Linked DNA regions of Sinorhizobium meliloti. The protein of the gene in region 1 interacts with the protein of each later gene in a pairwise test. Links are inferred from orthologs where the notes say so. Each region holds a gene or a part of one and is shown in the gene's direction. Other genes may lie near its edges.

Region 1 (5,447 bases):
CTTTCTTGCGGGCCTCGGTCTCGGTCATGCCGGCGCGGCCGAGCGGCGGGTCGATATAGAGGGCGTAGGTCTGGATGCGGTCGCTCACCCGGCGCGGATCGTCGTCGATGAGATTGGCGGCGACGATCTCGAAGTCGTTATAGGAGGTGTGCGTGAAGGCGCCGCGGCCGTTGCAGTCTCCCATTGCGAAAATATGCGGAACATTGGTGCGCAGGCTGTCGTCGACCTCGATATAGCCCCGTTCGTCGGTCTTCACGCCCGCCTTGTCCAGGCCGAGATCATCCGTATTGGGGTGGCGGCCGGTCGCAAGCAGCACATGAGAACCGCTCACCTCCGGCTCGCCCGATGTGCAATCCACGCCCACGGCTACGCTGTCCGCATGGTTCGAGAAGCGGATGCATTCCGCATTCGTGCGTATTCGAACGCCTTCGTTCTCGAGGATCTCACGGATCGCGTCGGAGACCTCCGGATCCTCCCGCCCGATCAGCCGCGCGCCCTTTTCGATGACGGTGACGTCGGAGCCGAAGCGGCGGAACATCTGGGCGAATTCAAGCCCGATATAGCTGCCGCCCACCACGACGAGATGTTCCGGCAGCTCGGCAAGGTCCATGATCGAACTGTTGGTGAGATAAGGGACGTCGTTCACGCCGGGCAGATCGGCAACTGCGGCGCGGCCCCCCACATTGACGAAGATCCGCTCCCCCGAAATCAGTTCGTCGCCGATGCGGACCTCACGCGGACCTTCGAAACGGGCGTGGCCCTCGAAGACGGTGCAGTTCTTCATACCCTTGAGCCACTTCTCGACGCCTGAGCGGGCATCGAGCCGGACCTTTTCCTTTCGCGCCATGACGCGACCAAAATCGACCGAGACAGGCCCTGTCGTCATGCCGTATTCGGCTCCGCGTCGGGCGGTGTGGATCGCATAGGCGCTCGCGACCATCGCCTTGGTCGGCATGCAGCCGGTATTGACGCAGGTGCCGCCGAAAAGCTTGCGCTCGATCAGTGCAACGGTCTTGCCCGCATCCGACAACCGTCCGGCGAGTGAAGGTCCCGCCTGGCCGGCACCGATGACGATCGCATCGAAATGCTTGTTCATGACAACCTCCGGAGAGATGCTGGCGCCGGGCGGAAGAGTGGTCCACATTACGTCCGATTGCAATGCGCATCGACGGCAACGTTTGCCGCCCGGTCCGGACGGCGCCATGGAACGGATATCAAGTGCAGACAGCTTAAGCTCGATTTTTTCCGGAAAGCTGACATATATGGAACGTCTTGGCCGGACGCAGCGCGGAAAGCGTGATCAAAATTCGAGATCAAAACCGAGGGAGACAATCATGCGACTGAACTTCACCAGGACACTGATCGGTGCCGCCATTGCGCTTGCACTCACCACCGCGGCTGCCGAAGCCGAGGTCGTCGTTTCCTCGAAGATCGACACGGAGGGCGGCGTTCTCGGCAACATCATCCTCTCGGTCCTGAACGCCAACGACATCAAGACGACGGATCGCGTGCAACTCGGCGCGACCCCTGTCGTGCGCAAGGCGATCATCGCCGGCGAGATCGACATCTATCCCGAATATACCGGCAACGCCGCCTTCTTCTTCGAGAAGGCCAACGATCCGGCCTGGAAGGATGCGGCGAAAGCCTATGAAGAGGCGAAGAAGCTCGACTATGACGCCAACAAGATCGTCTGGCTGACGCCGTCTCCGGCCAATAACACCTGGGCGATCGCGCTGCGCAAGGACATTGCCGAGAAGAACAACCTCAAGACGCTATCGGATTTCGGCAAATTCGTTTCTGGCGGCGGCGAGGTCGTGCTCGCGGCTTCGTCGGAATTCGTCAACTCCGCCGCTGCCTTGCCTGCGTTCCAGACGACCTATTCCTTCAAGCTGAAACCGGAACAGCTCATCACGCTCTCCGGAGGCGATACCGCCGCGACGATCGCGGCTGCGGCAAACCAGACGAATGGCGCCAATGCGGCAATGGTCTACGGCACCGATGGAGGCATTGCGCCCTCCGGTCTCGTGGTTCTCGAGGACGACAAGGCCGTCCAGCCGGTCTATCAGCCGGCGCCGATCATCCGCGAAGCGGTTCTCAAGGAAAATCCGGCGATCGAAGAGATCCTGAAGCCCGTCTTCGAAAAGCTCGACCTCACCACCCTGCAGGAGCTCAATGGCCGCGTGCAGGTCGGCGGCGAGTCGGCCAAGGCCGTTGCCGAGGACTTTCTGAAGGCAAACGGCTTCCTGAAATAGCTTGACGTCGGGGGAGGGCGCTGGTCCGATAAGATTCGACCGCGCTCTTCCTTCACCTGCCTCGAACGGACCGCTGAATGGCGACTGGCATCATCCAGACAAGGGAACGCTTGGCCTTTCGTTTCGACAAGCTCGGCCTGATCATCGCGATCCTCGTCCTCTATGGCGCTCTCCTTGCGCCTTTCGCGACGTTTCGTGCAAACCGGATCATTCAGGGCGAAGCACGGGCAATCCTGGAGGCACTTCCGCCGCCGCTCGGCTACGGGCTCCTCGCCCTCGTGATTGCCGGCGCCGGCGTCGCGTTTCTCAGGACCCCGCGCCTCTTGCGGATGGCCGTGGCACTGGCTGCGCTGGCAGCTCTCGCCCTTCTGATCGGGGTGGCGGCCGATCACCTGACGCCGCCGGACAACAGCTTTGCACGCGTGTCTCCGGCTTCCGGCTTCTGGGTTCTGGTCTTCGCCTTCTCCCTGTTGGTCGCGGACGCCTTGACCCGCCTCAATCCGGGGCCTGGTCTGCGGCTTCTCGTTTTCGCGGGCGTCCTCGTCCTCGCTGGAGGAATGCTCGTCACCGGCCGCTGGGACGACCTTTCGATCATGAAGGAATATGCCAACCGCTCCGACCTGTTCTGGACCGAGGCGGGCCGTCACGTGACGCTGGCGCTCGGCTCGCTGGTCGCAGCGACCGTCGTCGGATTGCCGCTCGGCATTCTCTGTCACCGCGTCGAACGGCTTCGGGCCGGCGTGCTCAATGTCCTGAACGCCATCCAGACGATCCCTTCCATTGCACTTTTCGGCATTCTGATCGCGCCGCTCGGCTGGGTCGCGGCGAATATTCCCGGCGCTGCGGCGATCGGCATCCGCGGCATCGGTGCCGCCCCTGCCTTCGTCGCCCTCTTCCTCTACTCCCTGCTGCCTGTCGTCGCCAACACAGTCGTCGGGCTTGCCGGCGTGCCGCACGCGGCCAACGACGCGGCGCGGGGCATCGGCATGACGGACCGCCAGCGCCTCGTCGCGATCGAGTTTCCGCTGGCCTTTCCGGTGATCCTGACCGGCATCCGCATCGTGCTGGTGCAGAACATCGGGCTTGCGACGATCGCCGCCCTTATTGGCGGCGGGGGTTTCGGCGTCTTCGTCTTCCAGGGGGTGGGTCAGACGGCGATGGACCTGGTGCTGCTCGGCGCAATTCCGACTGTCGTGCTGGCCTTTACCGCGGCGATCGTGCTCGACGCGCTGATCGAGATGACCATGCCGAACCGCAGCCGAGGCAACGCCGCATGATCGAAATCGAGGAAATATCCAAGCGCTATGGCGACACGACGGTCGTGAGCGACGTGTCGCTGACGGTCGCGCCGCATACGGTCACCGTCGTCGTCGGAACCTCCGGCTCCGGCAAGACGACGCTCCTCAGAATGATCAATCGCCTCGTCGAGCCGACGGCAGGGACGATCAAGATAGACGGCGAGGACAATCGATCGATTCCGGGTTTCGAGCTGCGCCGGCGTATCGGCTACGCCATTCAAGGCCATGGCCTCTTCCCGCACAGGACAGTCGCGCAGAACATCGCGACCGTGCCGACGCTGCTCGGCTGGGAGAAAGCCCGCATCGATGCCAAGGTGGAGGAGCTGCTGAAGCTGTTCCAGCTCGATCCCTCGGAATTCGGACCGCGCTACCCTCACGAGCTTTCCGGCGGGCAGCAGCAGCGCGTGGGCGTTGCAAGGGCACTTGCGGCGGAGCCCAACGTACTCCTGATGGACGAGCCCTTCGGCGCGCTCGATCCGATCATCCGCGCCAAGGCGCAGGACGACCTCGCCGCCATCCAGAAACATTTCGGCACCACGATCATCCTCGTCACCCACGACATGGAAGAGGCCTTCCACCTTGCCGACAGGATCGCGGTGATGGACAAGGGCGAGGTGGTGCAATATGCGACGCCGGCCGAAATGCTCGTCAGGCCCGCCACGCCCTTCGTCGAGACGCTGGTCGGCGCCAGCGAGCGTCCATTCCGGCTGCTCGACATCGAAACGGTCGGCGAGGCGGTCGAGCCCGGCTCGGCCGAGGGCCGGCCGGTTCCGGAAGTTCTCAGCCAGCGTGACGCGCTGTCGGAGCTTCTGTGGACGGGCCGTTCGGCACTGCCGGTCGCGGCGGCGGACGGCGCGATCCTGGGCAAGATCACGCTCGAAGCGATCGTGAAGCGTGCGGCGAGGCGGCAGTGATGGCCACGCTGCCCAATCTGTTTCGGCTGACCGTGCTCGCCGTGTTGCTGGCTTTCCTGGTGCAGCCCGCCTTGTTCGAGCCGCTGTTGAAACCTCTGGTGCAAGAGAACGCGCCGGCCGTCTACAACCAGGGCAGCCTGTTCTGGCTGACGGTCCTGCACTTGCGGACCGTGTTCGTCGCGACGGTGGCCGCGACCATCGTCGCCGTATCACTGGCGATCATCGTTACGCGGAAGGCCGGCGCCGAGTTTCTGCCGCTCTCGCGCAGTCTGGTCAACATCGGCCAGACTTTCCCGCCGGTGGCGGTCCTCGCGCTTGCGGTACCGATTTACGGCTTCGGCGAGAAGCCGACCCTGATCGCCCTTTTCCTCTATGGCCTTCTGCCGATCTTCGAAAATGCCCTGACCGGACTGACCACTCTGCCGCCGACGGTGATGGAGGCTGCACGCGGCGCGGGAATGACCGGCCGCCAGCGGCTCTTCAGGATCGAGCTTCCGCTGGCGCTGCCGGTGATCCTGACAGGCATCCGCCTTTCCGTCGTGATCAGTCTCGCGACGGCGACGATCGGCTCGACGGTCGCGGCCAGGACGCTCGGCGAGGTGATCATCGCCGGACTTCAGTCCAACAATCTCGCTTTTGTCCTCCAGGGCGGCTTGATCGTTGGAGCGCTTGCCGTCCTCATTCACGATGCGCTCCAGGGGCTTGAACGGGCATTCGCGGGTCGAGCGCACATCTGAAGCGCCTCGCGTCCAATCGAATTGATGCGATGCGTCAGGCCGCCAGCTTGGGCGTGAGCTAAACTTAACGCCAGGAATGAAAATGAATTTCACAATCTGGCGCATTTTCCGATTTTTCATTGACGCAATGAAAAATCTGTCCCAGTCTACGAAAAATAATTACGCCGAGACAAGGGAACAGCGCGAGCATGAAAGTCGGGATAATCGGACTCGGATTCCGTCTGGGATACCTGGGCTATGTCTTCA
Region 2 (4,128 bases), on another replicon or contig:
CGTTGATCGTACCGGCCAGATTGCGCATGTCGGGACCGGCCTTCTGCTCGATGAAGTCGCGCCAGAGGTCGAGGACCTGACCGGCCGACTCCGGCGGCTTCTCCCCGGTCAATTTCTCGCGCACGAGCAGTGCCACCGCCTCTTCGAGCGGCGCGTCCGATTGAGCGTCGATCGCAGCGAAATTCGCCTTGCTGTATTTCTCCTCGAGCATGGAGGAGAGGTTGCCCGCCACGCCCGGCATCCTGAGTGCGCCGATCGCCTCGACGCGCGCCTGCTCGACCGCATCGAAGATCGCCCGGGCGTCCGCCCCTTGCGGCGACATCGTCGCATGGACCCGAGCATCGTGGCAGGCCTTGCGCAGCGCCATGGAATCGCCGAGGCCGCGCGCCACTGCCAGCTCCTGACGGGTCGGGCGCTTGGAGAGCTCCGGCAGCCGGATGCGTTCGGCTGTCATTCCCGGCCGCTCATTGGCGAAAGCGACCTCCAGCTCCGCATCGCCGGCGATCGACCGGATGCAGCCGGAAAGCGCCCGCTTGAACGGTTCGGCGGCGTTTTCCCTCGTAGTCGGTTTCGCCTTGGAATTCGAACTCACGACAATTCCTTCTTCAACCGGATCGGCCGTTATGCGAGCACATCGATTTTCAGGCGGTCGCTTCCAGCACGATGTTGGCAGCGCTCTCCTTGAGTTCGACGCCGAAGGCGCGCTGATAATGCTCGGCGACCAGCGCCCGCTCCAGCTCGTCGCACTTGTTGAGGAAAGTCACGCGGAACGCAAAGGCGATATCGCCGAAGATATAGGCGTTCTCGGCCCAGGTGATGACCGTGCGCGGGCTCATGACGGTCGACAGGTCGCCGTTGATGAAGGCGGCACGCGTCAGGTCGGCGACGCGGACCATCTTGGAGACCGTCTCGCGGCCCTTGTCGGCAACGAAGCCCTTGACCTTGGCGGAAACGATATCGACTTCCTTGTCGTGCGGCAGGTAATTGAGCGCCGTCACGATCGACCAGCGGTCCATCTGGGCCTGGTTGATCTGCTGCGTACCGTGATAGAGGCCGGTCGTGTCGCCGAGACCGACGGTGTTTGCCGTCGCAAACAATCGGAAGGCCGGATGCGGGCGGATGACGCGGCTCTGGTCGAGCAGCGTCAGGCGGCCGGAGGACTCCAGCACGCGCTGGATCACGAACATGACGTCGGGCCGGCCGGCATCGTATTCGTCGAAGACGAGCGCGACATTGTGCTGATAGGCCCAGGGCAGGATGCCGTCCTTGAACTCGGTCACCTGAAGCCCGTCCTTGACGACGATCGCGTCCTTGCCGACCAGATCGATGCGGCTGACATGGCTGTCGAGGTTGACGCGCACGCATGGCCAGTTGAGCCGCGCCGCGACCTGCTCGATATGGGTCGACTTGCCGGTGCCGTGATAACCGGAAACCATCACGCGCCGGTTGTGGGCGAAGCCGGCGAGAATGGCGAGCGTCGTCTCACGATCGAAGAGGTAGTCCGGGTCGATTTCGGGCACATAGGCATCGCCCTTCGAATAGGCCGGAACACGCAAATCCGTGTCGATGCCGAAAGCCTCCCGGACAGAGACCGTCGTGTCGGGGAGGTTGGAAATATCGAGGTCAATCTTGCTCATCATAACTCCAGAGCGGACGCCCGCCGGCACCCGCGCATTCGCCTGCAAAGTGTGCTTCTGTCATAATCCGGGTTGTTAGCAGAAACCAGCCTGTTTTAACAATTGGTAGGCTTGAATAACCGCCCGAAAGCGGTCTTCCGACCCCCTGTCTCCGCCATTTGCGTCGGGGTGGTGCTTCTTGACGAGCTCCTTGTATGCCGCCTTGATGTCGGCGGTCGTCGCCGAGGCCGCGAGCCCCAGCGTCTCGAAGGCCTTCGCCTCGAGCGTCTTCAGCTTGCGCAGGCGCGGCTCGTGCCGCGCCTGGCGGGCGCGCGCCTCGTTGAAAAATCCGAAAGGATCGCGCATGCGCGCCTGTGCGCCCGCGGTGCCGGAGCGCATCTGCGACTGTGTCGGGCCGTTGCGGGCGCTCTTGTTGACACCGACCGTCCAGGTCGGACGATGGCCGGTCACCGCTTCCTTCTGGTAGCGGGCGATCTCGGTGTCGGAGAGGCCGGAAAAATAGTTGTAGCCCTTGTTGTACTCCTTCACATGCTCGAAGCAGAACATGAAATACTCGCCCTCGGCATTGCGCCCGACGGGTGCCCGATGAACTGCCGTCTTGTCGCAGCCATCCCATTGGCACACCGGCGCAGACGGCTCCACGCGCGCTTGACCCCGGGGGCGCGTTCGGATGCGGTCGAAATATTTTGAATCGAGCTTCATGACGCACATTATGGGGTTTGCAGAGGGCCACAACAAGAATTGACAAAACGGAATGTTACTGGCTTTGTGCGGGCATTTTGCATTGCATGGGAGATGCTGCCGCCTGGCTCCGCCCCTTGCAGCAAAACAGGGAAATGGGACTGAAGACATGTCGCTGCAACGCCGCATCGAAGAGAAGCTCACGCAAGCCTTCCACCCCGAGCGGCTGATGGTGATCAATGAGAGCGACCAGCATGCCGGTCACCAGCCGGAATTCGACGGCGGCGGCGAAACGCATATGCGCGTTCGCATCGTTTCGAGCGCCTTTACCGGCATGAGCCGTGTGGCGCGCCACCGCGCCATAAACGATCTGCTGAAGCCGGAGCTCGATGCCGGCCTCCATGCCTTGGCGGTGGAACCGGCTGCGCCAGGGGAAGCGACGCGCTGGTGAACTGCCCTAGGACCTGTGGACACTTATGGATAGGGATTTGACGGCCCAAATTGCGAGGGACTTTCGTGGAAAATCCGGCGCCGCAGGCCGTCCGCCTGCAAGCCGGATTTTTCGCGACAAGGCACCGCAATATGGGCCGCCCGAAGGGTTTTGCACAAATCGCCCACTGCCGGCGGCTTTTCCCTTGCAAAGGGGACAACCCTTTGCTGCGGAAAAATCCTTGGCATTGACCGATTTGTGCGAAATCAAACCCCTATCCATAAGTGTCCACAGGTCCTAACCCACCTGCCCCTCGTCCTCGGCCGCGCGGATGCGCAGCTTGGTGATCCGGTTCTTCACCCGCTTCATCACGGTAAAACGCTTGCCGTAGAACGTGAAGGCCTGCCGTTCCTCCGGAATGCTCTTCGATTCATGGATCACGAGGCCGGCAACCGTCGTCGCCTCCTCGTCCGGCAACGACCAGTCCAGCGCCCGGTTGAGGTCACGGATCGGCACGGAACCATCGACGACGATCGAACCATCGGCCTCCTGACGTACGCCCTGGATGTCGATGTCGTGCTCGTCGGCAATGTCGCCGACGATCTCTTCGAGAATATCCTCCAGCGTGACGAGCCCCTGCACCTGGCCGTATTCGTCGACCACGATCGCAAGATGCAGCTTGCGGCGCAGGAAGGCGTTGAGCTGGTCTTTGAGATTGGTCGAATCCGGAACGAACCAGGGTTTCTGCGCAATCTTGACGATATCGAGCGTCTCGGGCTCCACATTCGGCTCCGCGAGCGCCCGGAGCAGGTCCTTGGAATGGACGACGCCGATGATGTTGTCGGCCGAGCCGCGCCACAACGGCAGGCGTGTAAACGGACTTTCGAGGATCTCGCGCACGCAGGTCTGGGGCGGATCATCCGCATTGATCGCCCGCATGCCGGTCCGGTGGATCATGACGTCGGAAACTTCGAGTTCGCCGAGATCGAGCACCCCGCCGAGCCGGTCGCGGTCCGCCTTGATGACCGACCCTTCGCGGTGGAGCAGATTGACCGCGCCGCGCAGTTCCTCATGCGCGGTGAGCATCGGCAGGTCGGAAGAAAGATTGATGCCGAAGAGGTGCAGGATGCGCCTGACAATTGCGTTGACGAGGGAGGATATCGGACCCACGACGGCAACGAAGGGGCGAACCCAAGGCGCAACCGCCAGCGCAAACCGGTCCGGCGACGCGATCGCCCAGCTTTTCGGCAGGACCTCGGAGAAGATGACGAGCAGTACCGTCATGGCGACGGTGGCGATCGCCACGCCCGAATCGCCGAAGAGGCCGATCAGCAGGCTCGTCGTCAGCGACGAGGCCAGAATGTTGACGAGGTTGTTGCC

What was found. The genes of interacting proteins can lie anywhere in the genome.
Region 2: the proteins of JOH52_RS19000 (region 1) and JOH52_RS09845 interact in binary tests that used the Escherichia coli proteins (3 or more experiments, as listed by UniProt). The link is inferred for Sinorhizobium meliloti from one-to-one orthologs.

Annotation. Positions count from the first base shown.
Region 1 is NZ_JAGIOS010000002.1:2,198-7,644, forward strand. The notes cover bases 1,639-4,429. They hold JOH52_RS19000 (ABC transporter permease), read left to right. Parts: upstream 1,639-2,329; coding sequence 2,330-3,529; downstream 3,530-4,429. Other genes in these bases: osmF (glycine betaine ABC transporter substrate-binding protein OsmF), read left to right, coding at 1,639-2,252; JOH52_RS19005 (ABC transporter ATP-binding protein), read left to right, coding at 3,526-4,429. In the rest of the region: JOH52_RS18990 (FAD-containing oxidoreductase), read right to left, coding at 1-1,096; more of osmF, read left to right, coding at 1,335-1,638; more of JOH52_RS19005, read left to right, coding at 4,430-4,464; JOH52_RS19010 (ABC transporter permease), read left to right, coding at 4,464-5,201; JOH52_RS19015 (Gfo/Idh/MocA family protein), read left to right, coding at 5,390-5,447.
Region 2 is NZ_JAGIOS010000001.1:2,093,037-2,097,164, reverse strand. What follows is about bases 1,329-4,128. They hold JOH52_RS09845 (BolA family protein), read left to right. Parts: upstream 1,329-2,487; coding sequence 2,488-2,769; downstream 2,770-4,128. Other genes in these bases: JOH52_RS09840 (HlyC/CorC family transporter), read right to left, coding at 3,046-4,128; JOH52_RS09850 (J domain-containing protein), read right to left, coding at 1,713-2,348; cobS (cobaltochelatase subunit CobS), read right to left, coding at 1,329-1,637. Outside these bases: cobaltochelatase subunit CobT, read right to left, coding at 1-592; more of cobS, read right to left, coding at 642-1,328. UniProt on the Escherichia coli protein: Transcriptional regulator that plays an important role in general stress response. Has many effects on cell morphology, cell growth and cell division. Acts by regulating the transcription of many genes, including dacA (PBP-5), dacC (PBP-6), ampC and mreB.